3 regions of the Nonomuraea sp. NPDC049709 genome follow, and region 1 is predicted to be linked to each of the others. Evidence: predicted binding sites of a transcription regulator. Region 1 holds the regulator's gene; each other region holds the start of a gene.
What was found. Region 1 encodes HrcA, which represses chaperone genes, less so after heat shock. Its sites were predicted from a motif close to TTGGCACTCTCNNNNNGAGAGTGCCAA; they were not measured.
Positions count from the first base shown of each region.

Region 1 (10,032 bases):
CACCCCGCCGGCCCCGTCGGTCAGATCGACCCGCTCACCGGCCCGCAGGCGGCGCACGGAGGCCGCGTGCCGCCCCTCGGGGCCGTCGAGCGTCAGCTCCGGTCCGTCCAGCCGGTGGGCCAGGAACACGGGTGCGGTCACGTCACCGGCCGTTGAAGGCGTCACGCAGGCGGGAGAAAAAACCCTGCTGTCCCGGTGCGAACTTGCCAGGCGGGCGCTCCTCACCCCGCTGCCTGGACAGTTCGCGCAGGAGCTCTTCCTGGGCCGTGTCGAGCCGGGTCGGCGTCTCCACGTTGACGTGGATCAGCAGGTCGCCCCTGCCGGACTCGTTGAGCCGCTGCACGCCGCGCCCGTACATGGTGATGACCTGGCCGGACTGCGTGCCGGGGCGGACGTCGACCTCCTCGGAGCCGTCGAGCGTCTCCACCGCCAGGATGGTGCCGAGGGCGGCGGCGGTCATCGGGATCTGCACGGTGCAGTGCAGGTCGTCGCCGCGCCGCTCGAAGATCTCGTGGGCCCGCTCGACGATCTCCAGGAACAGGTCTCCGGGCGGTCCGCCGCCGGGGCCGACCTCACCCTCGCCGGCGAGCTGGATGTGGGTGCCGTCCTCGACGCCCGCGGGGATGCGCACCTTGATCGTACGGCGGGTGCGCACCCGGCCGTCGCCGGAGCACTCCTGGCAGGGGTGGCGGATGATCGTGCCGAAGCCACCGCACTGCGGGCACGGCCGCGAGGTCATGACCTGGCCCAGGAAGGAGCGGGTGACCTGGGAGATCTCGCCGCGCCCGTTGCACATGTCACAGGTGTCGGGGTGGGTGCCCGCCGCGGCTCCGGCGCCGTGGCACACCTCGCACAGCACGGCCGTGTCGACGACCAGCTCGCGGGTGGTGCCGAACGCCGTCTCGCGCAGGTCGAGCTCCACCCGGATGGTGGCGTTGCGACCCCTGCGGGCGCGCGAGCGGGGCCCCCGGGCGCCACCCGCCGTGCCGAAGAAGGCGTCCATGATGTCGCTGAAGGGGAAGCCCGCTCCGAAGCCTCCGGCGCCCGCGCCCGCCGCCGCGCCGCCGAAGGGGTCGCCACCCAGGTCGTACATCTGGCGCTTGTTCGGGTCGGACAGCACCTCGTAAGCCTGCGTGATCTCCTTGAACCGCTCCTGGGTCTCAGGATCGGGGTTCACGTCGGGGTGCAGCTCACGGGCGAGTCGGCGGTAGGCCTTCTTGATCTCGTCCTGACTTGCGTCACGGCGCACCCCGAGGGTGGCGTAGTAGTCGCTGTTTGCCACTTATCGACCTCTTATGATGCAGCCAGGATCTGGCTGACGTAGCGTGCCACCGCGCGTACGGCGCCCATCGTCACGGGATAGTCCATCCTGGTCGGCCCCAGCACGCCGAGCCGGGCAAGTTGGTTGTCGCCAGAACCGTATCCGGTCGCGACGACGGATGTGCCGCGCAGGTAGGGGTTTTCTGAGCCGATGCGCACGGTGAGAGCGGACGGGGTGTCTGATGAAGTCTCGCCGAGCAGCCGCATCAGGACCACCTGCTCCTCCAGCGCCTCCAGCACGTCGCGCAGGCCGACGGTGAAGTCGGCACCGGCGAGGTTGGCCGCGCCGGCGAACACGATCTTCTCGTCGTGCCGCTCCACCAGCGTCTCGAGCAGCACGGACAGGATCGTGGCCACGGCGGGCCGGTCTTCGACGGGCAGCCGCTCGGGCAGGTCTGCGACCAGCTCCGGGACGTTGCTCAGGCCGCAGCCGTCGAGGCAGGCGTTGAGCACGGCCCGAAGGTGCGCGATGCGGGTGTCCTCCACCACTTCGGGCAGCTCGACCACGCGCTGCTCGACCCGGCCGGTGTTGGTGATCAGCACGAGCATGACCCGCCGGTCGTTCAGCGGGACCAGCTCGACGTGCCTGACCGTCGAGCGCGTCAGCGTCGGATATTGCACCACCGCCACCTGCCTGGTCAGCTGCGCGAGCAGCCGGACCGTGCGGGTGACCACGTCGTCGAGGTCGACGGCGCCGGCGAGGAACGTCTCGATCGCCCGGCGCTCGGCCCCCGACAGCGGCTTGACCTGCGACAGGCGGTCGACGAACAGGCGGTAGCCCTTGTCCGTCGGCACGCGGCCCGCGCTGGTGTGGGGCTGGGTGATGTAGCCTTCCTCCTCCAGCGCGGCCATGTCGTTCCTGACCGTCGCCGGGGAGACCTTCAGGTTGTGGCGCTCGGCGAGTGCCTTGGAGCCCACCGGTTCGTTGGTGGACACGTAGTCTTCGACAATGGCGCGGAGCACCGCCAGTTTCCGATCGTCGAGCACGTGCTCACCTCCTGCCTCTGTCCTTATCAGGAACGCGGTGTCTAGCACTCTGTGTTCCCGAGTGCCAAGTGTACGGCTCTCGCCCACAAGGTGCGATAACACCGCGTCCCATCCTGCTGCTAGCTTCCTGGAAGCGACAGGCCTCACACTTGCCCATATGACCGACGAATCCCAGCCCCCGTCGTACGGCCCCCCGCCCGGGCAGGGTCCTTACCACGGTCAGCCGCGACCTCCTCAGTACGGCCCGCAGCCCGGCTCCCAGCCCGGCTACGGCCCGCAACCGGGATCCCAGCCCGGTTACGGCCCCCAGCCCGGCTCTCAGCCCGGCCCCGGCCAGCCACCACAGGGTCAGCCACCGCACGGCCAGCCGCCCTACGGACAGCCGCCTTTCGGCCAGCCGCCGCAGTACGGGCAGCTGCCGCAGTACGGGCAGCCCACCCAGTTCGGCCCGCCACCTCAGTACGGACAATACGGCCAACAGCCCCAATTTCCGCCACGAATCGACTCCAAAGCGATAAAGCCCCGCCTGTGGTGGCTCGCGGCGGCCTGGGGCGTGTTCGTGGTGTGCGCGGTGGTCGGCGTGCTCATGTTCACCGGCGGGGTGGTGAGCAGCGTGGCGGACCTGGCTCCGACACGGACGTTCGCGTCCGGCGAAAGCGTCACCGTCCCGGTGGACCCGGCCGACAAACCCGCCGTGTACATCGCCAGTGACACTCAGGTCACCTACGACTGCGCCATCACCGGCGGCCCCGGGCAGGCCAGGCTGGCCAAGACCGCGGGAACCCAGAAGGTCACGGTGAACGGGGCCGTCTGGGAGCAGTTCCTCGTGATCAACGCCCCGGCCAAGGGCGACTACCAGCTCACCTGCACCAACCAGGAGCAGGCCACCGTGCGCTACGGCGTGGGCCGCGACGCCCTGTCCGCCGTGGGCGGGATCACCGGCGGGCTGGCCGCGCTGGTGCTCGTCCCCGGAGCGGGTCTGCTCGTCGCGATCGCCGGCACCATCACCGTCCTCGTACGCCGCAGCGGTGCCCGTAAGCGCCTTGCGGTCAGCGGGTGATTTGCTACGGTCCCCGTGTGTACGAGGGCGATGTTCTGTCGGGAAATTGGCGTCGGCCGGGCAAGGGCAAGATCCCGAAAGTGCCCGCCGAGCCGGACCTCGTCGTGGAGGACGCGGACAGCGGCTTCTGCGGCGCCGTGGTGGCCTGCGACAAGGAGGCCGTCACGCTCGAAGACCGGTTCGGCAAGCGCCGCCTGTTCCCCCTCGCACCCGCCGCCTTCCTGCTGGACGGCAAGGCCGTGACGCTGGTCCGGCCCACGGCGGCCCCCGCGGGCCCCAGGCGCAGCGCGTCGGGCTCCATCGCCGTGGAGGGGCTGCGGGCCAGGGTGGCCAGGCAGAGCCGGATCTACGTGGAGGGCGTGCACGACGCCGCCCTCGTGGAGAAGATCTGGGGCCATGACCTGCGGGTCGAAGGGGTCGTGGTCGAATATCTCGAAGGAGTGGACGACCTGCCCGCCATCGTGGCGGAGTTCGGCCCCGAGCCGGGGCGCCGGCTGGGCGTGCTGGTGGACCACCTGGTGCCCGGCTCCAAGGAGAGCAGGATCGCCGCCGAGATCACCTCACCGGACGTGCTGGTGGTGGGGCACCCCTACATCGACATCTGGCAGGCGGTCAAACCCTCCGTGCTGCGCATCCCCGCCTGGCCCGACGTGCCGCGCGGGGTGCCGTGGAAGGAGGGCGTGATCGCCGCCCTCGGCTGGCGCATGGAGCCCGCGGAGGCATGGCGGCGCATTCTCGGCGCCGTCTCGAGGTACACGGACCTGGAGCCGGAGCTGCTCGGCCGGGTCGAGGAACTGATCGACTTCGTTACGGAGGCACCATGACCCACGACCCGCCCCAGCCACCGCCCGACGACGACGCCACGCGCAGAGTCACCCCCGCCGACCTCCCTCCGGCCTCCGGCCCCCAGCAACCCGGCTACGGCCAGCCGAACCCGTACGGCCAGCAACCCGGATCCCAGCCCGGCTACGGCCAGCAGCCCAGCTCCCAGCCCGGCTACGGCCAGCAGCCCAGCTCTCAGCCCGGCTACGGGCAGCAGCCCAGCTACGGCCAGCCGCCGCCTCCTGGCTACGGCCAGCAGCCCGGCTCCCAGCCCGGCTATGGCCAGCCGGGCGCCTACGGGCAGCAGATCCCCTATGGTCAGCAGGCGCCTTACGGCCAGCAGTCCGGCTCCCAGCCGAACTACGGGCAGCAGCCGCCCCCCGGCTACGGCCAGCCGGGCGCGTACGGCCGCCCCGGCGCACACGGCTACCCCCCGGGCCCCGGCGAGCCGTACGTCCCCGGCAGGTTCGGCCCGCGCCCCGGCACCGACGACACCACCATGGCGATGCTCTCGCACCTCCTCGGCCTGCTGGTCTCGTGGATCGGCCCGCTGATCATCTACCTGATGAAGAAGGACGAGTCCCCCTACGTCAGGGACCAGGCGGCGGAGGCGCTGAACTTCCAGATCACCATGTTCATCGGCTACCTGATCGCCGGCATCCTGACGGTCGTCTTCATCGGCATCCTGCTGCTGCCGATCGTCTGGATCCTGTCGCTGATCTTCCACATCCAGGCCGCCATGGCCACGAACAAGGGCCAGCCGTACCGTTACCCGTTCTCCATCCGGATGATCACCTAGACCAGGAGATCCCTGATGAGCGCGTCGGCCAGCAGCCGCCCCTGGAGGGTCAGCACCATCAGCCCCGACCTGAACGGCTCGGGCTCCAGCAGCCCGCGCGCCAGGGCGCTCGCCACGACCGTGCGCGCGGCGGGCGCCACCTCGGCCAGCGGGTAGCCGGAGACCAGCCGCAGCTCCAGCATCAGCCGCTCGGCGTCGCGGTCGTCCTGGCCGAGCACCTCGCGCGCGTGGGCGGGCGAGGCGCCGGCGGCCAGCCGCTGCGCGTAGGCGGCCGGGTGTTTGACGTTCCACCAGCGGGTGCCGCCGACGTGGCTGTGCGCGCCGGGGCCGGCCGCCCACCAGTCGCCGCCGGTCCAGTAGAGCAGGTTGTGGCGGCAGCGCGCCTCGTCGGAGATGGCCCAGTTGGACACCTCGTACCAGCTGAACCCGGCCGCGGCCAGCAGCTCGTCGGCGATCAGGTAGCGGTCGGCGGCGACGTCGTCGTCGGGCATCGGCAGCTCGCCGCGCCGGATCCGGGCCGCCAGCCGGGTGCCCTCCTCGACGATCAGCGAGTACGCCGACACGTGGTCGGGACCGGCCTCGATCGCCGCTGCCAGCGAGGCCCGCCAGTCGTCGTCGGTCTCCCCCGGCGTGCTGTAGATCAGGTCCAGGTTGACGTGCTCGAACCCGGCCGCCCGCGCCTCCCGCACGGCCGCCGCCGCCCGGCCGGGCGTGTGCCGCCGGTCGAGGACCTGGAGCACGTGCTCGCGGGCGCTCTGCATGCCGAAGCTGATCCGGTTGAACCCGCCGTGGCGCAGCTTCTCCAGGTAGGAGGGGTCGACGGACTCGGGGTTGGCCTCCGTGGTGACCTCGGCCCCCGGCTTCAGCCCGAACTCCGAGTCGATCGCGGCCAGGATCCTGGCCAGGTCTTCCGGGGGCAGCAGGGTGGGGGTGCCACCGCCGAAGAACACCGTCTCCACCGGCAGGTCGGCGCCGCCCAGGACGCGGCGCGCGAGGTGTATTTCCGCCACCACCGTGTCGGCGTAGTCGCGGTGCGACGCGCCCGGGCCCAGCTCGGCGGCGGTGTAGGTGTTGAAGTCGCAGTAGCCGCAGCGCGTCACGCAGAACGGAACGTGCACGTAGAAGCCGAACGGGCGCTCGCCGAGGCCGCTCAGGGCACTGGCGGGCAGCTCGCCCGAGGTGGGCGCGGGATCGCCGTCAGGCAGGGTCGATGGCACGCCTCCAGTTTGCCCGGCTCCCAAGAGTGCTCCGATCCAACTGCTCCGAGCGGCCGGATCGCGCCGGCCGTCGGGGACGCCTGGATCACCGACGACCCATCACCGGCCGGGGCGCGAACCTGGGCTCGAAGTGCGCCTGGATCGGGGCCGACGCGATCGTGGCGGGCGGCCCGTACGACGTGGACCTCCGCCGGTACCGGCGGAGGTCGCGCGGATCGTTGACGGTGACGGGCGGCGGCTCTACGATCGCGTCTAACTTATAGGAAAGTTTCCTATAAGTGGCGCAGTCCCCGGGAGCCGCTCCGTGAAGAAGAAGATCCTGCTCGCACTGTCGCTCTTACTCGGCCTCACGGCGATCTCCGTGCCCGCTGAGGCCCACTCCGGGTTCAAACGGGTCGCGTACTTCATCCAATGGGGCATCTACGGCCGGAACTACCACGTCAAGGACGTGGACGTCTCGGGCGCCGCCGCCAAGCTCACGCACCTGAACTACGCGTTCGGCTTCGTGAACGCCGAAAGCGGCTGCTACTCGGCCGACCCGTGGGCCGACTGGCAGCGGCCGGTGCCGGCGGAGCAGAGCGTGGACGGGGTCGCCGACGCGCCCGGCCAGGCCCTCAACGGCAACCTCAACCAGCTCCGCAAGCTCAAGGCCAAGCACCCCGGGCTCAAGACGATGATCTCCCTGGGCGGCTGGACCGGCTCGAAGTACTTCTCCGACGCCGTGCTCACCCCCGAGTCCCGGGCCGCGCTGGCCACTTCCTGCATCGACCTGTGGCTGCGCGGCAACCTGCCGGGGCTGGAGCCGGGCGCGGGCGCCGGCGTGTTCGACGGGATCGACCTGGACTGGGAGTGGCCGGGCTCGGCCGGGGCCGAGGGCAACGTCATCAGGCCCGAGGACAAGCGGAACTTCACGCTGTTCGTGGAGGAGCTGCGGGGGCAGCTCAAGGCGTTCTCGTCCAGGGCGCAGCTCACGGCGTTCCTGCCGGCCGCGGCGGCCAAGATCGACGCCGGGTTCGAGGTGCGCAGGGTGTTCAGGCAGCTCGACTTCGCGACCGTGCAGGGGTACGACCTGCACGGTACGTGGGAGCCGCAGACCGGCCACAACGGGAACCTGTTCACCGACCGGCGGGATCCGAACCCGGTGAAGTACAGCGTGGACCAGACCGTACGCGACTACCTCTCGCGCGGCGCGCCCGCCCGCAAGCTCGTGGTCGGCGTGCCCGCGTACGGCCAGGGCTGGACGGGCGTGACCGGCGGCGGCGACGGCCTGTACGCGCCCGCCACCGGCCCGGCCCCCGGCAAGTGGGCCCCCGGCGCGGAGGACTACAAGGACCTGGTCGGCAAGCCCGGCAAGCGCTACCGCGACCTGCGCACCGGGGCCATGTGGCTCTATGACGGGAACGAGTTCTGGTCCTACGACGACCCGGCGATGCTGGTGCAGAAGGCGGCCTACATCCGGCTCAAGGGGCTCGGCGGGTCGATGATGTGGTCGATCGACCAGGACGACGCGCGCGCCTCGCTCACCTCGGCGCTCTACTCGGTCCTGCGCTGACCGCCCGGCCGGGCGCGGCCTCCCCCCTCAGGCGAGGACGCGCTCGGCCATCTCGTCCCACCGGGCGTCATGTCCGGGAACCGCCAGGATGCGGCGCAACGCGTCCCTGTCCCCGTGCCGGGCCCGGAACCAGTCGGCCACGCTCACTCCGGTGCCGGGCCGCGAGACGATCTCCACCTCGTCCCCCGCCCCCAGCTCGCCGAGCTCGACCACCTTCAGGTACGCCCCGGGCCGCGCCGCCGCCGTGAACCGCTTGATCCAGCCGGTCTCGTCCATCCAGTTGCGGAACACCACGCACGGCGTCCTCGGCTTGGTCACCTCCAGCACGGCCCCGCCCACCCGCCACCGCTCGCCGACCAGGGCGCCGTTGACGTCGAGGCCGGACGTGGTCAGGTTCTCGCCGAACCGCCCGTGGCGCAGCTCCCTGCCCAGCTCGCCCTCCCACCAGTCGTAATCCTCGCTGGCGTAGGCGTAGACGGCCTGATCCGGCGAGCCGTGGTGCTGCTTGTCCGCCTGCTCGTCCCCGGCCAGCCCGTCGGCCAGCACCTGAACCCGGTGCGGGACCGCCCGCTTGTCGATCGCCGTCCGCCTCAGGTTCCCCGCCCAATCAGCGTCGACCGGCGTGCCCACGTTCACCGAGAGAATGCGCATACGGGGACGGTAACCGAGGATCCGCACCGGCAGCGACCCGCCTCCACCCCAGGGTGGAGATCGCGGCACTCAACCCGCAGACCGATCCGGTACGACCGCCGCCTCCCTACGGTCGTGGCCTGTGGAAACTGTGCAAATCTCCCTCCTCGTCCTCCTCGCCGTCGTGTTCGTCATCTACCGCCAGACGCGGACCCGCCCCGCCGCCGGGACGGGCAGCCTGTACACCGCCGGCGCCATGATCGTCCTCGGCCTCGTCTCGGGCGGCCTGCTCGACTCCGGGGGTTCGGGCGAGCTCATCGACACCGGGCACCTCGCCCTCAGCGTCACCCTCTTCGCCGTGGAGGCGGTCGCCGCCGTGGCTCTCGGTGTGTGGCGCTCGAGGACCGTACGCATGTGGGTCGACGACTCCGGTGTCGCCTGGTCGAAGGCCACCGGCTGGACCCTGCTGGCCTGGCTGGCCTCGATGGCCACCCGCGTCGCCCTCTACTTCGCCGGGGTGGCCGCCGGCCTGACCGTCTCCACCGGAAGTGTCCTGGTGTTCCTCGGCCTGACCATCGGCACCCAGGCGTACCTCGTCGCCCGCCGGGGACGTGCGCTCACCGGCAACCGGATATTTTCATGAGGTGATGCGTGGATTGTCCAGAGTCGTCCCCGTCGCGTTGCGGCTGGGGTTGATCGTGCTGCTGATCGTGGTCCAGGTGCGGGCGACCCCCGCACCCGGCCTCACCGGCGTCGCCCTGGCCGTCACGCTCCTGACCGTGGCACTCGCCCTCACACTGCTCGCGCTCCTCCTCATGTCGCGCCCGCCACACCTCCTGCCGCGCCCGCCGCACTTCATGTCCCGCCCGGCACCCCTTCTGTCGCGCCCGCCACACGAGACCTCTCGCCGAGCAACGGCGGTCGACACCGCACAGCCGCACCGAGAAGCCGCGTCAAGGAAGGCGTTCCGCCTGTCGGGGAGAGCCTCACAGCTCGTCACACTGATCGCCCTCGGCCTGGCGGTGCTCCTCTCCATCGCCCTCAACTCGATCACCCACAGCGGGGTGACGATCGGCGTCCTGCTCGTCTGCGTCAGCCTGGCGGTGAGCCGCCTGTCGTTGCGCCAGTCGTTCATCGTCGGGCTGCTGGCCGTCGTAGGGCTCGTCGTGGCCGCCGAGCTCTCCGGCTCCCCGGCGAACGACCTCACCCTCGTTCTCAGCGTCTGCCTGATCTTCCTGATCACGTACGCGGCGAAGCAGCGCAAGGCCACCAGGGCCGCCGAGGCGAGGGAGGCCGTGCTCGCGGAGCGAGCCAGGATCGCCAGGGAGATCCACGACATCCTCGCCCACTCGCTCTCCGCCCAGCTCGTCCACCTGGAGGGAGCCAAGCTGCTGCTCCGCGCGGAGCGGACGGCCGAGGCCCTCGACCGCGTCACGCACGCCCGCGACCTGGCCAAGTCGGGCCTCGATGAGGCCAGGCGGGCGGTGTCGGCGCTGCGCGAGGACCCGCCCGCGCTGCCCGTGGCGCTGCGTACCCTCGCGAAGGACTTCGAGCACACGGCGCACCAGTCCTGCACGCTGCGCATCTCGGGTCCCGAGCAGCGCCTCCCGCCGGAAACGGAGCTCGCCCTGCTCCGTACCGCCCA
Region 1 covers NZ_JBFANM010000031.1:24,002-34,033, reverse strand. Annotated here, with positions in the region: gene AB0J69_RS29215 (16S rRNA (uracil(1498)-N(3))-methyltransferase) at 1-141, opposite strand, end outside; gene dnaJ (molecular chaperone DnaJ) at 143-1,282, opposite strand; gene hrcA (heat-inducible transcriptional repressor HrcA) at 1,294-2,307, opposite strand; gene AB0J69_RS29200 (hypothetical protein) at 2,465-3,367, shown strand; gene AB0J69_RS29195 (DUF3097 domain-containing protein) at 3,385-4,191, shown strand; gene AB0J69_RS29190 (DUF4870 domain-containing protein) at 4,188-4,988, shown strand; gene hemW (radical SAM family heme chaperone HemW) at 4,985-6,205, opposite strand; gene AB0J69_RS29180 (glycoside hydrolase family 18 protein) at 6,510-7,757, shown strand; gene AB0J69_RS29175 (MOSC domain-containing protein) at 7,785-8,408, opposite strand; gene AB0J69_RS29170 (hypothetical protein) at 8,530-9,030, shown strand; gene AB0J69_RS29165 (histidine kinase) at 9,044-10,032, shown strand, end outside.

Region 2 (10,032 bases), on a different contig from region 1:
ATGACGGTCGCGTCCACCAGCACGGCCACCGCCATGCCGATGCCCAGCATCTGTACGAACGTCACCTGCGCCGTGGCGTAGGCGGCGAACGTGAGCGCCAGGATCCCCCCGGCCGCGGTGATCAGCGGCGCCCCCCGCTGCAGCCCCGTGGCCACGGCCTCCTGCGTGTCGCCGGTCCGGTCGTACTCCTCCTTGATGCGGGAAAGGAGGAAGACCTCGTAGTCCATCGACAGGCCGTAGGCGACGCAGAGCATCAGGATCGGGATGCTCGGGTCGAGCGTGCCCGTGGGGGTGAAGCCGAGCAGGCCCGACAGGTTGCCGTCCTGGAAGATCCAGACGACGGCGCCGAACATGACGCCGAGGCTGAGGATGTTCAGGAGGGTCGCCTTGATCGGGATGATCAGGCTCCTGGTCATGAGGAACAGGACCACGAACGTCACCCCGAGCATGAGCGCCAGCACCAGCGGCAGCCGGTCCACGACGGAGGAGCGGTAGTCGGACAGCTCGGCCGGGTAGCCGCCGACCAGGACCTCGAAGGGGGGCTCGACCGCGCGTACGGCCTCGACCAGGCGTACGGGGTCGTCCGCCAGGGCCGCGGCCGACGGGACCACGGACAGCCAGGTGCCCTCGCCCTGGAACCTGCCGGTGTCCCCGTCGCCGACGCGGGCGCCCCCGGCGTACGAGCCGGCCGGCGAGTCCACCTGGGCGACGCCGGGCAGGCGGGACAGGGCCGTGGCGTACTGCCGGACGTCTCCCCCTGCGCCCGTGGAGACCAGCTGGATGGCGTCCGTCTCCTCGGCCGGGAAGGTCTGGCGGATGACCTCCTGGGTCTGCCGGGACGACGCCTCCGGGGGCAGGATGCGGTCGTCGGCCACGCCGAAGCGCAGGCCGAGGAAGGGCGAGGCGAGCACCAGCAGCAGGGCGGTGGCCAGCCCGCCGAACACCAGCGGGCGGCGCATCACCCGGGCGGCCAGGCCGTGCCAGAACCCGTCGGCGCGCTCGGGCCCGGCCCGCTTCGGCAGGAGTGCGCCGCCGATCGTGGCGAGCACGGCGGGCAGCACGATGATCGCCGCGACCAGGCCGCCCGCGACGACGGCGATGCCGGCGTAGGCGAACGAGCGCAGGAAGTCGAACGGCAGCACGAACAGCACCGCCAGGGACGAGGCCACGGTCAGGCCGCTGAACAGCACGGTCCTGCCCGCGTGCTCGACCGCCCCGGCGACCGCCGCCGCCCGGTCGGCGCCGTCGCGCGTCTCCTCGCGGAAGCGCTGGATGACGAACAGGCAGTAGTCGATGCCGAGGCCGAGGCCCATGGCCAGGGTCAGGTTGAGGGCGAAGGTCGAGATCTCGGTGAACAGCAGGACGCCGCTGAGCAGTGCGAGGCCGACCACCATGGCGTACACCCCGGCCAGGATCGGCACCAGGGCCGCCATGGCACGCCGCTGGTAGAGCCAGAGCAGCACGAACGCCAGCGGGAAGATGACCAGCTCGGCCCGGACGAAGTCCTGCCGGGCCAGCGGCACGGTCTCGCGGAACACCTCCTCCCCGCCCCCGGCCCGCACCTGGAGCAGGTCCGTGCCCTTGGTGATCTCGGGGACGAGCCTGGGGAGCACCCGGGCGCGCACGTGGTCGGCGTCGCCCGGGATGCGCACCACGACGAGGGCGTGCCTGCCGTCCTCGCTGCGCAGGGTGGCGGGCTTGCCGCGGGTCCAGTAGGACGCCGACTCGGCCACGCCCTCCTCGCGGCCGACGCGCGCGGTCAGGTCCCTGCCCGCCGCCTCCACCGCGGGGTCGTCCACGGTGCCGTTCCTGGCCGTCACCAGGAAGATCATGTCGGGGCTGCCCGTGTCGAACCGCTCGATCAGCTCGGACTGCGCCCGGTCGGACTCCGAGCCCGGCGCCTCGAACCTGGCCAGCGACAGCCCCGACACCGCCCCCGCGGCCAGCACCCCGGCGCCGATCAGCAGGGCCAGGGCCAGGGAGAGGACGAGCCTGCGGCGGCGTACGAGGAGGAATCCGAGCCTGCGCAGCGGCGGCCCGCCGGTGGCCGCGCGGGCCGGGCGGGGACGCGTGTTCACCGCCATGCCGGCACCGCCCTCGCGCGCGCCGTCCCGGCCTTCATCGCTCGAGTCCCAGGGTCTCGGCGACCAGGCGCTCGAAGTCCTCCTGGGACGTCCGTCGGTGCAGGTCGTACAGGAACTCGGCGTCCTTGCCCACCAGCCGGTGGTAGGCCCCCTCGGGGGCCTCGACAGCCGCGGCGACGGCGTCGGCCACCTCCTGCGGGTCGCCCCGGCCGGCCAGGGAGCGGTCGAACGCCGACCAGAACCGGTCGTGGGCCGCGCGGTCGCGGTGGTCCTCGGTGAACGCCTCGGCCCAGCGGGCGCGGGCGCGGATGGAGGTGCCGTAGTTGCCGGGGGCGATCACGACGACGTGCAGCCCGTACGGGGTGAGCTCGAAGCGGAGCGCGGCCGACAGCGACTCCAGGGCGGCCTTGGCCGCCGAGTAGGCGCCCTCGAAGGGCACGCCGACCGAGCCGGCGATGGACGAGACGTTGACGATCACGCCGCCCGGCCTCATGTGGGGCGCGAGGGCGCGGATCAGGCGGACGGGGCCGAGGACGTTCACCTCGAACTGGGCGCGCAGCTCCTCGTCGGACAGGGTCACGACGGGGCCGCGCAGGATGTATCCGGCGTTGTTGACCAGCGCGTCCAGCTCGACGGGGGCGCCTCCGAAGGGCTCTGTGACGTCCAGCCGCCGCACCTCGAGGGGCAGACCCTCGTCCGCGGCGGCGCGGCGCAGGCGCTCGGCGCCCTCCGACCGGGGGTCGCGGACGGTGGCGAGCACGCGGTCGCCCCTCCTGGCCAGCGTGAGCGCCGTCAGCAGGCCGAACCCGCTGCCGCACCCTGTTACGAGCACGGTTCTCATGAGGCCTCCCGGAAAAGTCGGTAAACTACTCGTGTTTGCTTCCGGGACCAGGAATACAAGTAAATGCTCGCATTTGTCAACGAGGAGACCCATGGCTGAACGCACGGTCCGTCGGCAGGCGCGCGGCCTGAAGCGCATGGCCGAGATCCTCGACGCCGCCGAGCTGGTGATCGCCGAGGTCGGTTACCCGGACCTGACCACGAACCAGGTCGCCGCGCGGGCGGGGGTGTCGCCGGGGTCGCTGTACCAGTTCTTCAGGAACAAGGAGGAGGTCCTGGACGCGCTCGTGGCCCGCTACACCGTCGACCGGCAGGAGTTCTGGGCCGCCCGGCTGGCCGCGGTCACGCCGGAGATCCCGCTGGAGGCACTGGTGGGGCAGCTCGTGGACGAGAGCGTCAAGTTCAAGAGCGAGTCGCCGGCGTACTGGTCGCTGCTGTACGGGACGGCGACCGGCGACCAGTTCGCCGCGGCCTCGCAGCGGCTGCACGAGGACATCGCGCGGCAGCTCGCGGCCATGCTGCGGCGCCGCGCCCCAGAGCTGCCGGAGGAGCGCGCCCAGCTCATGGGGACCATGGGGCTGGCCATGGTGAAGGCGGTGATGCCGATGGTCACCTCATCGCCGCCGGAGCGGTCGGCCGAGCTGGTGGACGAGCTCAAGCACATGCTGGTCCGCTACCTGGCCTGAGCCCGCGGGGGTCAGGCGTTCACCCGGGCCAGGCGCGTTCAGGCGGATCGGGCGCGTTCAGGCCGGGGTCAGGCGCGTCCACGCGAGTCAGGTGCGGAAGGGGCCCGCCACCTCGAACGTGTGGCCCTCCGTGCGGCCGCGCCGGGCCGAGAAGTAGAGGCGCTCGCCGTCCGGCGAGAACGCCAGCCCGGTCAGCTCGGCCCCGTCGTGGCCCTCGAGCCGCAGGAACGGGGTCACCGCCCGGTCCGGCGCGATGACGTCGACCTCCGGGCGCTCCCTGGCGACGTAGAGGTCGCCGGAGGGGGCGGCGGTGATGGCGCGCACGCCCTCGCAGAGGCGGTCGAGCGTCGAGGTCTGCGCGTCGTACGCCCACAGGCCGGTGTCGCCCTTGGTCGTGAAGTAGCACACCCCGCCGGCGTAGTGACAGCCGTCGCCGCCGTCGAAGTGGCGGGCGTCCTCGACCTGGTGGCGGGCCTCCTTGAGCAGGGCGGCCGGCGAGGGCACCGCCTGCCAGTGGCCCGAGGCGCACAGCACCTCAAGCGTGCCCTCCGTCAGGTCGCCCCAGTCGCCCGGCCGGAACCGGTAGAAGCAGCCGTCGGGCTCGTCCTCGGTCATGTAGATCACGCGCCGCTCCGGGTCGCACGCGGCGGCCTCGTGCTTGAAGCGGCCCATGGACAGGCGGGGGCGCGCGGCGCGCGTGCCGTAGGGGTCGCACTCGAAGACGCGGCCCCGGTGGCCGAGCTCGCACGACAGCCAGGTGTGCCACGGCGTGGCCCCGCCCGCGCAGTTGAGGTCGGTGCCCGACAGGATGCGATAGGCGTCGCCGATGCTGCCGTCGGCCCGGAAGCGCAGCGCCGAGGCCCCGCCGAGCAGCGGGAGCTCGGAGTTGGACACGTAGATCCAGCCGGCGCCGTCGGGGAAGCAGGCGCCGCCGTCGGGCGCCGCGTGCCAGGTCAGGCCGGCCACCTTGTGACCGGAGCGGGCCACGACCCTGCCGGTGAACTCGTGGGGCAGCGCCAGCCCGCCCGGCCCGGGCAGGCCGAGCGGTCCATACGGGCTTACCCCGCCAGGCAAGAGCGGGCCCGTGCGGAGGAGAGTCTTGTGGGACATCGTGGGGCCTCCCTCTAGGTGCCACGCTAGTCGACCGCACCGACATGAATGGCAGGGACTCGCGACATCAAACTCTGCGCAAACCCCGCCGCCGCTCCGCCCGACCGGACGCGGGCGGTGACGTTCCGTACGCCTGGCGGAGGTACGCGAAGCGGCGACCGCCCACCCCGTGACGTTGCGTGACGGCGAAACCGCTTTCCCGGGCGAGCGAGGCGACGTCCGAGACCGAGGCGTCCGCCCAAACGGAACCGGGTCCCGGTGACAGCACCGTGGCGGGGCCGGGCGCGTCCGGTCCGGCTGGGGACGATCACCTCTTACCTCGCCGCATGCGAAAGCCCGGGCCGAACGCCCGGGCTCTTCGCAGATCTGTCAGCGCTGGGCCTGGAACATCCAGTGCTGCTTGTCGATGTCCTGCGCCACCGCGATCAGCAGGTCCTGGCTGACGGGGTCGGGCTCGTCGGTGGCCTGGATGCGCTCGTACATGCGCTTGCTGATGCCGTCCAGGATGTCGGTGAAGGTCGCCACGACCTTGCCGTCCTCGATCCAGCCGCCCTCCGGCTGCGGGAGCTTCGTGGAGCGGGAGATCGTCGCGGAGCGCCCGTCCGGGTTGATCCCGAGGGCTACGGCCCGCTCGGCGATGGTGTCCATGTGCGTTCTGGCCAACTCGGTCACCTCGTCGAGCTGGAGGTGGATCGGGCGGAAGTGGGAGCCGATGAGGTTCCAGTGGGCCTGCTTGGCGACCAGTGAGAGATCTATGAGGTCGACCAGGGCGCCCTGGAGAGCTTCAGCGACGGTGTTCCTGGCTTCGCCTGAGATGGGACCGGTGATCGTAGCCATGTCGTCATTCCTCCCCGACGGTCGGACTTTACACATTTAGAACGAAATCGGGCCTGTAGTTCTTCCGATCGCCGACGTTGTTGACAGTGTAATAGTGACAGTGTCATTGTGAGGGTATGAGCGAGACCTGGACGATCGGCGAGCTGGCCGAGCACGCGGCGCGCCTGCTGCGCGACGGCGCGCCGCCCCCTGCCAACGGCCGGGTCCGGGACGTGCCCGGGGAGCGGCTGATCCGGTGGTACACGACCATCGGGCTGGTGGACCCGCCGCTGACCCGGCGCGGCCGGATCGCGCGGTACGGGCGGCGGCACCTGCTGCAGCTGGTGGCCGTGAAGCGGTTGCAGGCGGCCGGCCGGTCGATCGCCGAGATCCAGGCGGCGCTGGCCGGGGCGACGGACCGGATGCTGGAGGCGGCGGCCCGGGTGGAGGCCACGCCGGTGACGGACGCGGGCCAGGCGGGCGGTGCTGCCAGTGGGCGTGCCGGTGGCGGCCCGGGGTCGCGGGTGGGCTCGTTCGATGGGGAGACGGCACGCGGGCGTTTCTGGGCCGAGCGGCCGGGTGCCGAGACCGCGCGTGCCCAGGGAGCGGCGCCGGACACCGTCCCGCCGAAGCCTGGAGGGGGCGGTGCAGAGGACGCCGGTGTCGCGCCCGGCCGTCCGGCCGCGGGGAACGGCAAGACCTCCGGACCGGGGCCGGCGGCCGGTCGCCCGCATGGCGCACCCGCTGGGCCGGAGCCCCCGGCGGGCCACCCGCGAAGCACACCCGCAGGACCGCAGCCCCCGGCGGGCCACCCGCGAAGCACACCCGCTGGGCCGCAGCCCGCGGCGGGTCACACCCGAAGTGGAACGGCTGGGGCGCAGCCCGCGGCGGGTCACGCGCGGGGCGCGAGCGCCCTGCCCGGCCGTCCGGCCGGACCCGGGGGCGCGTCCGACGAGAGCGCCGGGGCAGGCCCGCGAGGCGCGAGTGACGTGCGCGGCCGGCCGGCTGACGCGGGGGGCGGGCCCAGCGGGAGCGTCGCGCCTGCCCAGGCAGGGGGCGGCGAGACCGGTGGAGCCGGCGTGTCACCTCATTCCGGGCAGGCGGGCCGTGGAACGACCGCTTCCGCGAAGTCGGGGGCCGGGCATGGCGGTGTGGCGTCGCGGGCGAGCGTGGTCAGCGGGGTCAGGCTGGGAGACGGGGTGCGGCTGGTGCTGGACGCGGGCCGGGTTCCGTCCGAGGAGGACGTACAGGCGGTGCTGGCGGCGGCGGGGCCGTTGCTCGCGGTGCTCGAAGAGAGGGAGCTGACATGAAGATCACTTCGCTGGAGCCCGCACGGTGCCTGCCGGTGCCGGACGCCGGGATCGGCGCGCTGCTGACCGAGCGCGGCAACCTGCCGCTGGAGAGCGTGGACGTGGCCGCGGACATCTCCGGGCTCGTCGCCGGGGTCGAGGTCACGCAGGGGTTCAGGAACCCGTTCGATGTCACGCTGGAGGCCACGTACGTCTTCCCGCTGCCCGACCGGGCGGCCGTGACGGGGTTCCGGATGGAGGCCGACGACCGGGTGATCGAGGGCGTGCTGAAGGAGCGCGGGCAGGCCAGGGCGGACTACGACCAGGCGCTGCGCGAGGGCCGGCGGGCGGCGATCGCCGAGGAGGACCGGCCGGACGTGTTCACGATCAGGGTGGGGAACATCCTGCCCGGCGAGCGCGTCTCTGTCCGGCTGACCATGAGCCAGCCGCTGCCGTACGAGGACGGCGCGGCCACGTTCAGGTTCCCGCTGGTCGTGGCCCCGCGCTACATCCCCGGCAGCCCCGTCGACGGGCAGCCGGCCGGTGACGGCACGGCGCCCGACACCGACGCCGTCCCCGACGCCTCCCGGATCAGCCCGCCCGTCCTGCTGCCCGGCTTCCCCAATCCCGTGCGGCTCTCGCTGGCCGCCACCGTGGACGCCGCCGGTCTGGAGCTGCGCGAGCTGGCCTCCAGCCTGCACGTGGTGGAAGAAGGCCATGAGGGACCCCCCAAGGGACCGGCCAAGGGACAGGGCCGCACCGTACGCCTGCGCCCCGGCGAGCGCCTCGACCGGGACTTCGTGCTGCGGCTGTCGTTCGACGCCTCCACGTCGTTGCAGCTCGACGGCCGGGGGACGTTCGCGCTCACCGTGCTGCCTCCGCCGCTGCAGGCCACCCGGGCTCCGCGCGACCTGGTGCTGCTGCTCGACCGTTCCGGCAGCATGAGCGGCTGGAAGATGGTCTGCGCCCGGCGGGCGGCCGCGCGCATCGTGGACACGCTGACGCCGCAGGACCGGTTCGCGGTGCTGACCTTCGACTCGGTGGTGGAGCAGGCGTTCGAGGGGCTGGTGGAGGCCTCCGACCGCAACCGCTACCGGGCGGTCGAGCACCTGGCCCGGGTGGACGCCCGGGGCGGCACCGAGCTGCTCGAACCGCTGCGCCAGGCCATCGCCCTGCTGGGCGGCCAGGCCGGGCGGGAACGCGTCGTGGTGCTGGTCACCGACGGTCAGGTGGGCAACGAGGACCAGATCCTGGAGCAGGCGGGCGGCGCGCTGTCGGCCATGCGCGTGCACACCGTGGGCATCGACCGGGCCGTGAACGCCGGCTTCCTCGGCCGCCTGGCCGGGCTCGGCGCGGGGCGGTGCGAGCTGGTGGAGTCGGAGGACCGGCTCGACGCGGCCATGGAGCACATCCACCGCAGGATCGGCGCTCCCCTGGTCACCGACCTGTCGATCAAGGATCTCGAGGTCGAGCCGGACACGGTCACCCACCTCGGCTCGATCTTCCCGGGCGTGCCGCTGCGCGCGTACGGACGTCACCGCGAGGGCACCTCGGCCACCGTACGCGGGCTGGCGGAGGGGGCGCCGTGGGAGGAGCGGGTCGCCGGCGTGACGGTGGACAACCCGGCCATCCGCGCCGTCTGGGCCCGGGCCCACCTGCGGGAGCTGGAGGACCGGTACGCCATGGGCGAGCACGACCTGGAGACCCGCATCGTGCGTACGTCGCTCGAATACGGCGTGCTGTGCCGCTTCACCGCGTACGTGGCCATCGACACCAGGCAGGTCGCCGGCGAAGGGCCGGAGCACCGGGTCATCCAGCCGGTCGAGCCGCCGAGCGGCTGGGAGATGCCGCCGGCGGCCCCGATGATGGGCGGCTTCGCTGCCAACGCGATGCTGGCCGCCGCCCCCATGAGCGTTTCCCGGATGTCCGGGCCCGGCCTCGACGCGGCGGACATGGAGCAGGGCTTCGTGGCCGGTGGGCCGCAGGCCGGCGGGTTCGGCGGGCCGGCGGGCCGGGGGTCGGGCGGGCCGGAGGCGGCCATGCCGAAGGGGCCGAAGCGTGCTCCGGCGGCGCCCGGTCGTGGGCGGTCCGGCATGTACGCGGGGCGGCCCACGCACCGGCCGGAGTCGGTACGGCCGCAGCTGGTGGCCGAGCTCGACCGGCTGAGGGCTCTTCCGGTGCCGGATCTGGCGTACCTGGCGGACCTGGGCACGCGGCTGGCGGCACTGGCGGCGTACCTCGGGGGGAACGAGGAGCTGGAGGCGCTGGCCCGGGAGCTGGAGGCGGCCGAGCGGCCGGGCGCGGCCGACGCCCAGGCGCTGCACGATCGGGCCGTCGAGGTGCTGACCGCGCTGGTCGGCGGCGGCTCACCGCCCCCGGGATCGGGACCGGGGCCGATGCCGGGACCGGGGTCCGGGCCGGGGTCCGGGACTTCCGGTGAGGGGCGGCGCGGCCCCTTCTGGAAGCGCGCCTGACCGGCTGGATCCCGCGTGCCGTCGCCGCGCGGGCGCGCCGCCTCCCCGAGGCGGCGCGCCCGCTCCGGGGAGGTCACATGATGGGCGTCCATTCCCGCAGCAGCACGATCTCGTAGCCGTTCACGGCCGTGTACGGGTCCTCCTGGAGGATCTGCCGGAGTTCGGCCTCGTCCGCCACCTCGTAGACGTGCAGCGCGCCGCTGTCGTCCGCCCAGGGCCCGGCGGTCACCAGGCGCCCCCGCTCCTGGAGCCGCCGCAGGTGTTCCCGGTGCGCGGGGCGGGCCGCGAGCCGCCGGGGGTCGCCGTCGAAGGCCAGTTGCAACACGTATCTCGCCATGCCCGCACGCTAGGGCCCGGCGGTCCCGGTGCTCAGCATCGCTGGGCACGGGGGTGGTGTATCAACGGATACATGGCGTACACACTGGCGGACCTGCCCATGTTCGAGGAGCTCGGGGAGGAGCGGCTGCGCGGGGCGGCGGCGGTGGCCCGGCTGCGGCGCTACGCGGCCGGGCAGGTCCTGTGCACCGAGGGCGATCCGGCCGATCACCTGATCGTGCTGCTGGCCGGGCGGGTGAAGGCGGGGAGGGTGAGCGCCGAGGGCAGGGAGGTGGTGCTCGCGGTGGAGGCCGCGCCGGTGGCGTTCGACAAGACGGCCCTCCTGGTGGACGGGCCGCACCGGGCCACGCGCACGGCCCTGACGGAGGTGGAGGTGGCCTACCTGCCGCGTGCCGCC
Region 2 covers NZ_JBFANM010000106.1:17,617-27,648, forward strand. Annotated here, with positions in the region: gene AB0J69_RS54925 (MMPL family transporter) at 1-2,084, opposite strand, end outside; gene AB0J69_RS54930 (SDR family NAD(P)-dependent oxidoreductase) at 2,119-2,925, opposite strand; gene AB0J69_RS54935 (TetR/AcrR family transcriptional regulator) at 3,017-3,610, shown strand; gene AB0J69_RS54940 (alkaline phosphatase PhoX) at 3,698-4,720, opposite strand; gene AB0J69_RS54945 (DNA starvation/stationary phase protection protein) at 5,090-5,557, opposite strand; gene AB0J69_RS54950 (MerR family transcriptional regulator) at 5,674-6,846, shown strand; gene AB0J69_RS54955 (VIT domain-containing protein) at 6,843-9,299, shown strand; gene AB0J69_RS54960 (muconolactone Delta-isomerase family protein) at 9,373-9,636, opposite strand; gene AB0J69_RS54965 (Crp/Fnr family transcriptional regulator) at 9,709-10,032, shown strand, end outside.
Region 2: a site for HrcA is predicted at 5,638-5,664, ahead of AB0J69_RS54945 (DNA starvation/stationary phase protection protein). Genes of this name have one in related genera too.

Region 3 (10,032 bases), on a different contig from region 1:
GCAGGTCCCGCATCCTCTTGGGGACGGCGTCGTAAGCGCCCGTTTGAAGAAGGGTGGTGTGGTTGGAATGGTCCACCGAAAGCTCCTTCGCTCGCCGACGGTCTGCCGCGCAGCGGTGGGGTAAGGTCCGGTTCATTTCTGAAAGAGCGAGAACGCGGTCAACCGCATTAGGGGGGAGAACTCCCGCCCGCCCACCTTAGCCTTTCGATCAAGGTCCGTCAGTGGTGAAGTGAAAGATCGCGGTTAACGCGCGGATGACCGGATTTGAGGGTTCAGCCAGGTGAGAGGGCCTTGCAGATGAGAACCGATGGTTTGTCGATAATCCTGGTCAGGATGATGACCGCCGAGTTGTCGCCCTTGAGTCGCAGGTCAGCGCGGAGGCGTTCGATGTCGATGGCGGAGCCGCGCTTTTTGATGGTGACATTGCCGATTTTTCGGTCACGGAGTGCGGCGCGGAGTCTTTTCAGCGAGAAAGGAAGAATGTCCTCTATTTCGTATCTTGTGGCCCACGGGGAGTCCACCGGGTCGTCGGCCGTGATGTAGGCGATCATCGGGTCGAGCAGCCTGCCGCCGACGAGCTCGGCCACCTCGCCGACGAGGTGGGCGCGGATGGCGGCGCCGTCGGGCTCGTAGACGTAGCGGCCGGCGGGGCCGACCGGGGCCTGGACTCCGGCGGCGGTCAGGGTGTGGCCGCCCGGCAGCAGGGTGGCCCGCCGGCCTCCGCCCTGGCCGGTCCAGAGGGTGGCCTCCTTGACCTCGCCCTTGTAGGAGATCCACTCGGCCTCGGCGCCCTCGGGGATGAACTCGTACGGGAGGCCGGGGGCCACCTTGAGGCACGCCAGGGCGGCCCGGGAGACCAGGTCGAGCACCACGGGCCAGGGCGGGGAGTAGGCCATGGGATCGAACGTCCGGCCCCTGCCCGTACGCCTGGCCGGATCGGCGAACAGCACGTCGTAGTCCTCGGGCCGCACCCCGGCCGCGTCCGCGACGGTCACCGTCACCCGCTCGCCCACGCCGAACGCCTCCGCGTTGGCCCTGGCCACGGCGACGGTCAGCGGGTCGGTGTCCACGGCGGTCACGGTGCAGCCGGCGCGGGCCAGCGCGAGGAGGTCGCCGCCGACGCCGCAGCAGGCGTCCAGGACGTGGGGCGCTCCCGCGGGGCGAAGGGCGAACAGGCGGCGGGCGCGGTGCTCGGCGACCTCCGCCCGGGTGGACTGCTCCAGGCCGTGTGACGTGAAATACATTTTGCCGGCGTCTTGCCCGAACTTGGCCCTGGCCCGCTCCCTGAGCCCGGCCTGGGTGAGGGCGGCGGAGGTGAGCCCGGCGTCGTAGGTCCTGCGCAGGGTGGTGGCGGCGGCGACCGGATCGGCGCCCACCAGCTCTCCGGCCTCCACGAGCGCCCGCCGGCCGCGCGGGGTGAGCAACTCGGTGAAGGCGTCCAGGTCCACGTCACCTGACGTTAGCGGCACCGGGCACGTACCCGTCACGCAGGGGACGCGCGGGAGCTCTACCGTCTGATTACGGTCTGATCGCTCTCAGCAGACGCGTTCGTGTTGACTGTCAAGCCCCTCTTGCATATGTTTCCTGTTGGCACTCTCCCCTTGAGAGTGCCAACGTGCGACGAGGCAGGTCTGACACCCGCGACGGCAGGCCCAGCTGGTCGCCTCTTCTAGATCATTCAAATCTGAAGGGGAGGTCCGATCGTGACGACCGCCACCAAGGTTCCCGTTAAGCCGCTCGGCGACCGCATTGTGGTTCAGCCGCTTGAGGCCGAGCAGACCACCGCTTCCGGCCTGGTCATCCCTGACACCGCCAAGGAGAAGCCGCAGGAGGGCAAGGTTCTTGCGGTGGGCCCGGGCAACTGGGACGAGGACGGCGACAAGCGGATTCCGCTCGACGTCTCTGAGGGCGACATCGTCCTCTACAGCAAGTACGGCGGCACCGAGGTCAAGTACGGCGGCGAGGAGTACCTCGTGCTCTCCGCCCGCGATGTTCTCGCGATCATCGAGAAGTAGGCCGGATGTGTCGAGCCCCGGGCGCTCTTGAGGGCGGCCGGGGCTTTCGACGCTAGGAGAGGACATTCAGCAATGGCGAAGATCCTGGAGTTCGACGAGGACGCCCGCCGCGCGCTCGAGCGCGGCGTGAACGCCCTCGCGGACGCCGTGAAGGTAACTCTCGGCCCGCGTGGCCGCAACGTCGTCATCGACAAGAAGTTCGGTGCGCCGACGATCACGAACGACGGTGTGACCATCGCTCGTGAGATCGAGCTGGAAGAGCGCTACGAGAACCTCGGCGCCCAGCTCGCCAAGGAAGTTGCCACCAAGACCAACGACATCGCGGGCGACGGCACCACCACCGCGACCGTCCTGGCCCAGGCCATGGTCCGCGAGGGCCTGCGCAACGTGGCGGCCGGCGCCTCGCCGCTGTCGCTCAAGCGCGGCATCGACAAGGCGGCCAGGACGATCAGCGACAAGCTGCTCGCCAGCGCCCGTCCGGTCGAGGACAAGAAGGAGATCGCCAATGTCGCGACGATCTCCGCTCAGGACGCGCAGATCGGCGACCTGATCGCCGAGGCGTTCGACAAGGTGGGCAAGGACGGTGTCCTCACCGTCGAAGAGTCCAACGCCATGGGCATGGAGCTCGAGTTCACCGAGGGCATGCAGTTCGACAAGGGTTACCTGTCGGCCTACATGGTGACCGACCCCGAGCGGATGGAGTCCGTCCTCGAGGACGCCTACATCCTGCTCACCCAGGGCAAGATCTCCTCCATCGCGGACTTCCTGCCGCTGCTGGAGAAGATCGCCCAGACGAAGAAGCCGCTCCTCGTGGTCGCCGAGGACGTCGAGGGCGAGGCCCTGGCCGTCCTGGTCACCAACAAGATCCGCGGCACCTTCACCTCCGTGGCCGTCAAGGCCCCGGGCTTCGGTGACCGCCGCAAGGCGATGCTGCAGGACATGGCCATCCTCACCGGCGGCCAGGTCGTCAGCGAGGAGGTCGGCCTCAAGCTGGAGCACGTCGGTCTCGAGGTGCTCGGCACGGCCCGCCGCGTCGTCGTCACCAAGGACGCCACGACCATCGTCGACGGCGCCGGTGACGCGCAGGCCATCGAGGACCGCGTCAAGGAGATCAAGCTCGCCATCGAGCAGTCCGACTCCGACTGGGACCGCGAGAAGCTGCAGGAGCGCCTGGCCAAGCTCGCCGGCGGTGTGTGCGTGCTGCGTGTCGGCGCCGCCACCGAGGTGGAGCTGAAGGAGAAGAAGCACCGCCTCGAGGACGCGATCTCCGCGACGCGCGCCGCGATCGAGGAGGGCATCGTCTCCGGCGGTGGCTCCGCGCTCATCCACGTCTCCAAGGAGCTCGACGACCTCGGCCTGACGGGCGACGAGGCCACCGGTGTCGGCGTCGTGCGCCGCGCGCTGGTGGAGCCGGCCCGCTGGATCGCCGAGAACGCCGGCCTCGAGGGCTACGTGGTGACGCACAAGGTCGCCGAGCTGGAGGCGGGTCACGGCCTCAACGCCGCGACCGGCGAATACGGCAACCTGCTCGACCAGGGCGTCATCGACCCGGTGAAGGTCACGCGGTCGGCCGTGCAGAACGCGGCTTCGATCGCGGGCATGCTGCTCACCACCGAGGTGCTCGTGGTGGACAAGCCCGAGGAGGAGGCCCCGGCCGGCGGCCAGGGTCACGGTCACGGCCACGGCCACTGACCGGTCTTCCGTACGCACGCGTCACGGCCCGCACCCTGAGGGGGTGCGGGCCGTACGCGTTCCCGGGCCGTCGGGGGCCGTGAGGGGCCGTACGCTGGTCGCGGGCTCGGTGTGGGGAGGCGGGGCGGGATGCGGTACGCGCGGGCGGTGGAGCGGCTGCGGATGCTCGCCGAGGAGTGCGAGCGGACCAGGCGCGTCCCGGCGGACGAGCCGTTCCTGCGGGCGGCGTACGTGTTCGGCGACCTGCTCGACGGGGCCGATCCCATCGACGCGGTAGAGGTCGTCCTCGTGCTGAATCTGCCGCCCGAGGAGGTGGCCTGGGAGACCCAGCCGCCCGGCACCGCCTGGCTGGTGGACTTCCTGCGCCTGGACAAGGGCGGGATCGCCTACTGGTGGCGGTCCCATCGGGATCCGGTGGCCAACCATCGCATCCGGGAGCCCGTACGGTTCTGGTCGCTCGAAGGGATCGAGAAGGGCGTGCTGGAGGCGCTGCGGGAGCGGCGGTTCGAGTCGGTACGCGGCGCCGCCGGTGGTGGCGAGGCGCGGGTGGCTCAGGTCGCGGGGGAGCTGGGGACCGCCCTGGAGCACCTGCGGGCCGTGCACGAGGCGTACTGGGACCGGCGGTGGCGGCGGGAGCACCGGGGGCTGGGGCGGTATCCGGAGCATCATCTGTGGGAGGCGGTCCGGGGGTACCTGGATCTGCTCGACGCGCGTGACGAACGCGAGTGATCGCGCCGGCGGGTTTGCTATCCGAAGGTCGCTGCGGTGCCTGCCTTGTTGCGATGGGTTCGCATTTGTGCCCGGGGAGGTTCTGGGCGGGATGGGGGGAAGTGTGGGAAAAGGTGGATTATTGGAGTAAACCGGGTGCGGGCCATAAGCGTCGGCGGTCTGACAAATATCGTGCATTCCGGGTTATCAAGTGAAACATTATGTCAATATTAAGGCTTAGTGTGGTCGGTTGATTACTGCTGGTTATCGTCGCTTCAATGTGACCAATCCGTAGCCGTTCGCTATGACGACAGGCAGGATCAGTGCGGGCATCATGCCTATCGTGAGCGAGGGAAGCGTCGCCGACGCCAAAATTGGGGTAAGGCTCGCGTCGAGACTTCCGGCACGGACGGATGACTCCGACCTTAGGGAACTGACGAGCCTCGCCGTGCAGGGAGATCGCAGTGCGATCGAATCTCTGCTCGGTGAGTTGCGTCCGATGGTGGTGCGGTATTGCCGCGCCAGGCTGGGCAGGGTTTCAGGGCAATATCACATTGCCGACGACGTAGCCCAGGAGGTGTGCATCGCGGTGTTGTCCGCGTTGCCGCGATACCGGGACATGGGGCGGCCATTCGCGTCCTTCGTGTTCGGGATCGCCTCGCACAAGGTGGCCGACGCGCTGCGCAGTTCGGTGCGGTCGGCCGTACCCACTCAGGATCTGCCCGACGGGCCCGACGACGGGCCGGGGCCAGAGGAGACGGTGGTCAGGTACATCGAGGTGGAGCACGCCCGGCGGTTGCTGGCCAGGCTGCCCGACAACCAGCGCGAGTTGCTGCTGATGCGGGTGGTGTCGGGGCTGTCCGCCGAGGAGACCGGTAATGTACTCGGCATGTCACCGGGTGCGGTTCGCGTCGCCCAGCATCGGGCGCTGGCGAGGTTGCGGCAGATGGCCGAGCTGGAGTCGGCTTGACGCCTGAGGAGGAGACCGACGCGCTGCTCGACGCGCTCGGTCGTGGAGAGACGCCTGGCTCAGGCGATGTGGCGGCGCGGCTGCTGGCCGCGCTGCGGAAGGATGTCGGTCAGCGGCGCTCCTCCGTGTCGATGACGCCGTCGACATAGCCTCTGGCGTAGTCCCAGCTGACGTAGTCGGCGGGGTCAGGGTGAAAGGCCGGCTCGTGGACCTGCGGCTGGCCTTTCTCGATCATCTGTTTCAGGTTGCCGCGCAGCAGCTCCCAGTCGAAGAAGTGCTGCTCGCCGCATTCCGGGCAGTCGAGTACGAGCCCCAGCACCCCCTGCGGTTCGAGCAGGGAGCGGAAGACCTCGACGTCGGCGAGGTCGGTGATGGCCTCGTCGCGTTCGGCTGCCGTGAGCGGCTCGGCGTCGTCGAGGGCGCCCATCGCCGAGGAAGGGTCGTTAGGGTCGTCCGCGAACGGATCGCGGGGGACGTCTTCCAGCACCTTCCCACCATATGACCGAAGCGGCCCCAGCGGTGGGGATTACCTCAGCCATCCACGTCTGGCAGCCTCCACACCTGCGTGAAAGCGGGATTGAGCGCCCAACTCGGTCATGGCGTCGGCGAACCTCCCCCGCACCGTGCGTACCGACAGCCCGAGCTGGCGGGCGATCGAGTCGTCGCACATGCCCTGCGCGGCCAGGCGCAGCACCTGGACCATGCCGTCGCGCCTGCTGCCCCACGGTAGGGGCATGGCCCGGGCCCACAGCTCCTGGAAGAGCGAGCGCAGCACGCCCACCACGACGGAGGTGCGGACGAGGTAGAAGTTGTAGGCGTGGTCGGGCAGGTTGCCGCCCCAGTGCGCGGGCATGCCCGCCACCTCCGCGCCGGCGGTCAGGAACCAGCTCGGCACCCGGTCCAGCGTACGTACCTTGCCGCCCGATTCGATGAGGCGGGTGAGCTGTTCGCGAACGCCGGGGACCGTGAGCGTGGAGACCGGAATGATCGTATGAACGGTGAGAAGGTTTCGTTTTTGCGCGTCAATCCAGGGATCTGCAAATTTCCGGGCAAAATCTGTCATGGTGCGCTCGTCGGGAACCGCGGTGAGTAATGGCATCGGTGGCGTCTGGCATTGAACGGCGATGCCCACCACGCTCTCGTACAGGATGTCCGCGCCGCTCACCATCTCGACCGTGAAAGGGCCGCTGCGGTAGTCGCGGCCGGCGTCGTAGTCGCGGATCAGGCTGCGGATCGAGCCGAGCGCCGAGTCGATCATGCGGCTCTCCTCGGCCAGCCGGTCGAGGCGCTCGGCGATCACCCGGCCCAGAGCCGCCGCGGGGTGTCTGGCCAGGTACTGGCCGCTCTGTTCGTCGATCACCCCCAGCTTCACGAGGTCGTCGAGCTGGCGGCCGACCTTCTCCACGGTGCCGTCCATGGCCTGCGCCAGATCGGTCCGGGTCGCCTTGTGCAGGCGGAGCACCGCGGAGTAGAGCGCCGTCTGGGCCGGGTCGAGGCCCAGCGTCTCGAAGGGATCGGACATGGTTCGCGGCTCATTGCGCATTATGGGCGGCTCCGTTGGGGGGACACGGGCGTGCCGCGAGAATAACCCCGCATCAGGCCTCTGTCCGCTCGTTCCGCCGACTAGGTCGCCGCGCCGTGCAACTTCGTGCAATTGCACGTTTTCACATTGCGATGTTCCGTTGAGTAACGCAGGCTTTACCTAGCGTCGGCATCCACACAAAGGCGCGGCGGTCACGGCCATCAGGACGCGGAGGGGGGTTCGGTGGTGCGGTGCACTGCCATCGCCCGGATGCCGGTGGCCGGGGGATGAGACGGGATCACCGACCCGTCCCATCCCCCGGCACTTTTTGATGCCGGGAGTACGACGGGCCGCAGGCACGGGGAACCGCTGCCTGCGGTGGGTCGCTGGACGCGATCGCCCGTAGGCGCGGAGACCGCTGCCTGCGGGGGGTCGCTGGACGCGACCCCCCGTGGGGGTCGTCGTGCTTCCGGCATCGGTGTGTTCCGGGCGTCGTGCTCCCGGTGCCGATGTGTTTTGGAGGCAGGCCCTAGACTTAGCTGAATCAGCGCAACGGCAGGAGGGGGCCGCAGCATGTCCAAGTTCACCGAGATGGGTTTGACCTTCGACGACGTGCTGTTGGTGCCTGGATATTCAGACCTCCAACCAGGCGAGGCCGACACCCGATCTCGCCTGTCCAAGGGCATCACGCTGTCCATCCCGCTGGTCTCCGCCGCCATGGACACCGTCACCGAGGCTCGCATGGCGGTCGCCATGGCCCGGCAGGGCGGCATCGGCATCCTGCACCGCAACCTTTCGGTCGAGGAGCAGGCCCAGCAGGCCGACCTGGTCAAGCGGTCCGAGGCCGGCATGGTCACCAACCCCGTGACCTGCAGCCCGGACGACACGCTGGCCGACGTCGAGCGGCTGTGCGCCACGTACCGGATCTCCGGGGTGCCCGTCACCGACATGTCCGGCACTCTCGTCGGGATCGTCACCAACCGCGACATGCGCTTCGAGAACGACCAGTCGCGGCCCGTGCGCGAGGTCATGACCAAGATGCCGCTGGTCACCGCGCCCGTGGGGGTGTCGCGTGACGACGCGTTCGCCCTGCTCAGGAAGAACAAGATCGAGAAGCTGCCGCTCGTGGACGCCGAGGGCAGGCTCCGTGGCCTGATCACGGTCAAGGACTTCACCAAGAGCGAGCAGTACCCCCTGTCCACCAAGGACGCCGACGGCCGGCTCATCGTCGGGGCGGCCGTGGGCGTCGGCGGCGACGCCGAGCTGCGCGCCAAGGCGCTGATCGAGGCCGGGGTGGACGTGGTGGTCGTGGACGTGGCCCACGGTCATTCCAAGGGGCTGGCCGAGATGATCGCCAAGATCAAGGCCAACAGCAAGGTCCAGGTCATCGGCGGCAACATCGCGACCAGAGCCGGCGCCCAGATGCTGGTCGACGCCGGCGCCGACGCGGTCAAGGTGGGTGTGGGCCCGGGCTCCATCTGCACCACCCGGGTGGTGGCCGGGGTCGGCGCGCCGCAGGTCACGGCCATCTACGAGGCGTCCAAGGCGTGCGCGCCGGCCGGCGTGCCGGTGATCGGCGACGGTGGGCTGCAATACTCCGGCGACATCGTCAAGGCGATCGCCGCCGGGGCCGACACGGTCATGCTGGGCTCGCTGCTCGCCGGGTGCGAGGAGTCGCCCGGTGAGCTGATCTTCATCAACGGCAAGCAGTTCAAGTCGTACCGGGGCATGGGCTCGCTCGGCGCCGTACGCAACCGCGAGCGCGGCGGCACCTCCTTCAGCAAGGACCGCTACGCGCAGGCCGAGGTCGGCGGCGAGGACAAGTACATCCCCGAGGGCATCGAGGGCCAGGTCCCCTACCGCGGCCCGGTCGCTGCCGTCGCCCACCAGCTCATCGGCGGGCTGCGCCAGGGCATGTGGTACGCCGGCTGCCGCACGATCGGCCAGATGCACACCGACTGCGAGCTGATGCCGATCACGGCGGCGGGCCTCAAGGAGAGCCATCCCCACGACATCCAGATGACCGTGGAAGCTCCGAACTATCACAGAAGGTAAGTTCATGACTCAGCAGGTGGAGATCGGCCGGGGGAAGACCGGGCGGCGGGCGTACGCGCTTGACGAGATCGGCCTGGTGCCCTCGCGGCGCACCCGTGACCCGGAGGAAGTCTCGATCTCCTGGCAGATCGACGCCTACCGGTTCGAGCTGCCCGTGGTCGTCGCTCCCATGGACAGCGTGGTCTCGCCGGCCACCGCCATCGAGATCGGCCGGCTCGGCGGTCTGGCGCCGCTCGACCTCGAGGGGCTGTGGACGAGGTACGAGGACCCGCTGCCGCTGCTGGAGGAGTGCGCCTCCCTCGACCAGGAGGCGGCCACCAAGCGGCTCCAGGAGATCTACGCGGCGCCGATCAAGGAGGACCTGATCGGCCGCCGGATCGAGGAGATCCGCGGCTCCGGGGTGACCACCGCCGTGCGCCTGTCGCCGCAGCGTACGGTCCAATACCACAAGGCCGTGATCGACGCCGGCGTCGACATCTTCGTCATCCGCGGCACGACCGTCTCGGCCGAGCACGTGTCGGGGCGGGCCGAGCCGCTCAACCTCAAGCAGTTCATCTACGAGCTGGACGTGCCGGTCATCGTGGGCGGCTGCGCCACGTACACCGCGGCCCTGCACCTGATGCGCACCGGCGCGGCCGGCGTGCTGGTGGGCTTCGGCGGGGGCGCCTCGCACACGACGCGTACCGTGCTGGGCGTGGCCGTGCCGATGGCCACCGCGATCTCGGACGTGGCGGCGGCGCGGCGGGACTACATGGACGAGTCGGGCGGCCGCTACGTGCACGTGATCGCCGACGGCGGCATGGGCACCTCCGGTGACATCGCCAAGGCCATCGCGTGCGGGGCCGACGCCGTGATGGTGGGCTCGCCGCTGGCCCGCGCGGCCGAGGCGCCCGGGCACGGGTTCCACTGGGGCTCGGAGGCGCACCACCCCGACCTGCCGCGCGGGCGGCGGGTCGCGTTCGGGACCGTGGGGACGCTGGAGCAGATCCTGCACGGGCCGTCGAGCGTGGCGGACGGGTCGATGAACCTCATGGGGGCGCTGAAGCGGACCATGGCGTCGACCGGCTACT
Region 3 covers NZ_JBFANM010000003.1:235,570-245,601, reverse strand. Annotated here, with positions in the region: gene AB0J69_RS04680 (hypothetical protein) at 1-76, opposite strand, end outside; gene AB0J69_RS04675 (methyltransferase domain-containing protein) at 273-1,448, opposite strand; gene groES (co-chaperone GroES) at 1,701-2,015, shown strand; gene groL (chaperonin GroEL) at 2,088-3,707, shown strand; gene AB0J69_RS04660 (hypothetical protein) at 3,837-4,436, shown strand; gene AB0J69_RS04655 (sigma-70 family RNA polymerase sigma factor) at 4,750-5,385, shown strand; gene AB0J69_RS04650 (DUF5319 domain-containing protein) at 5,495-5,872, opposite strand; gene AB0J69_RS04645 (helix-turn-helix transcriptional regulator) at 5,912-6,907, opposite strand; gene guaB (IMP dehydrogenase) at 7,481-8,962, shown strand; gene AB0J69_RS04635 (GuaB3 family IMP dehydrogenase-related protein) at 8,967-10,032, shown strand, end outside.
Region 3: a site for HrcA is predicted at 1,588-1,614, ahead of groES (co-chaperone GroES). Genes of this name have one in related genera too.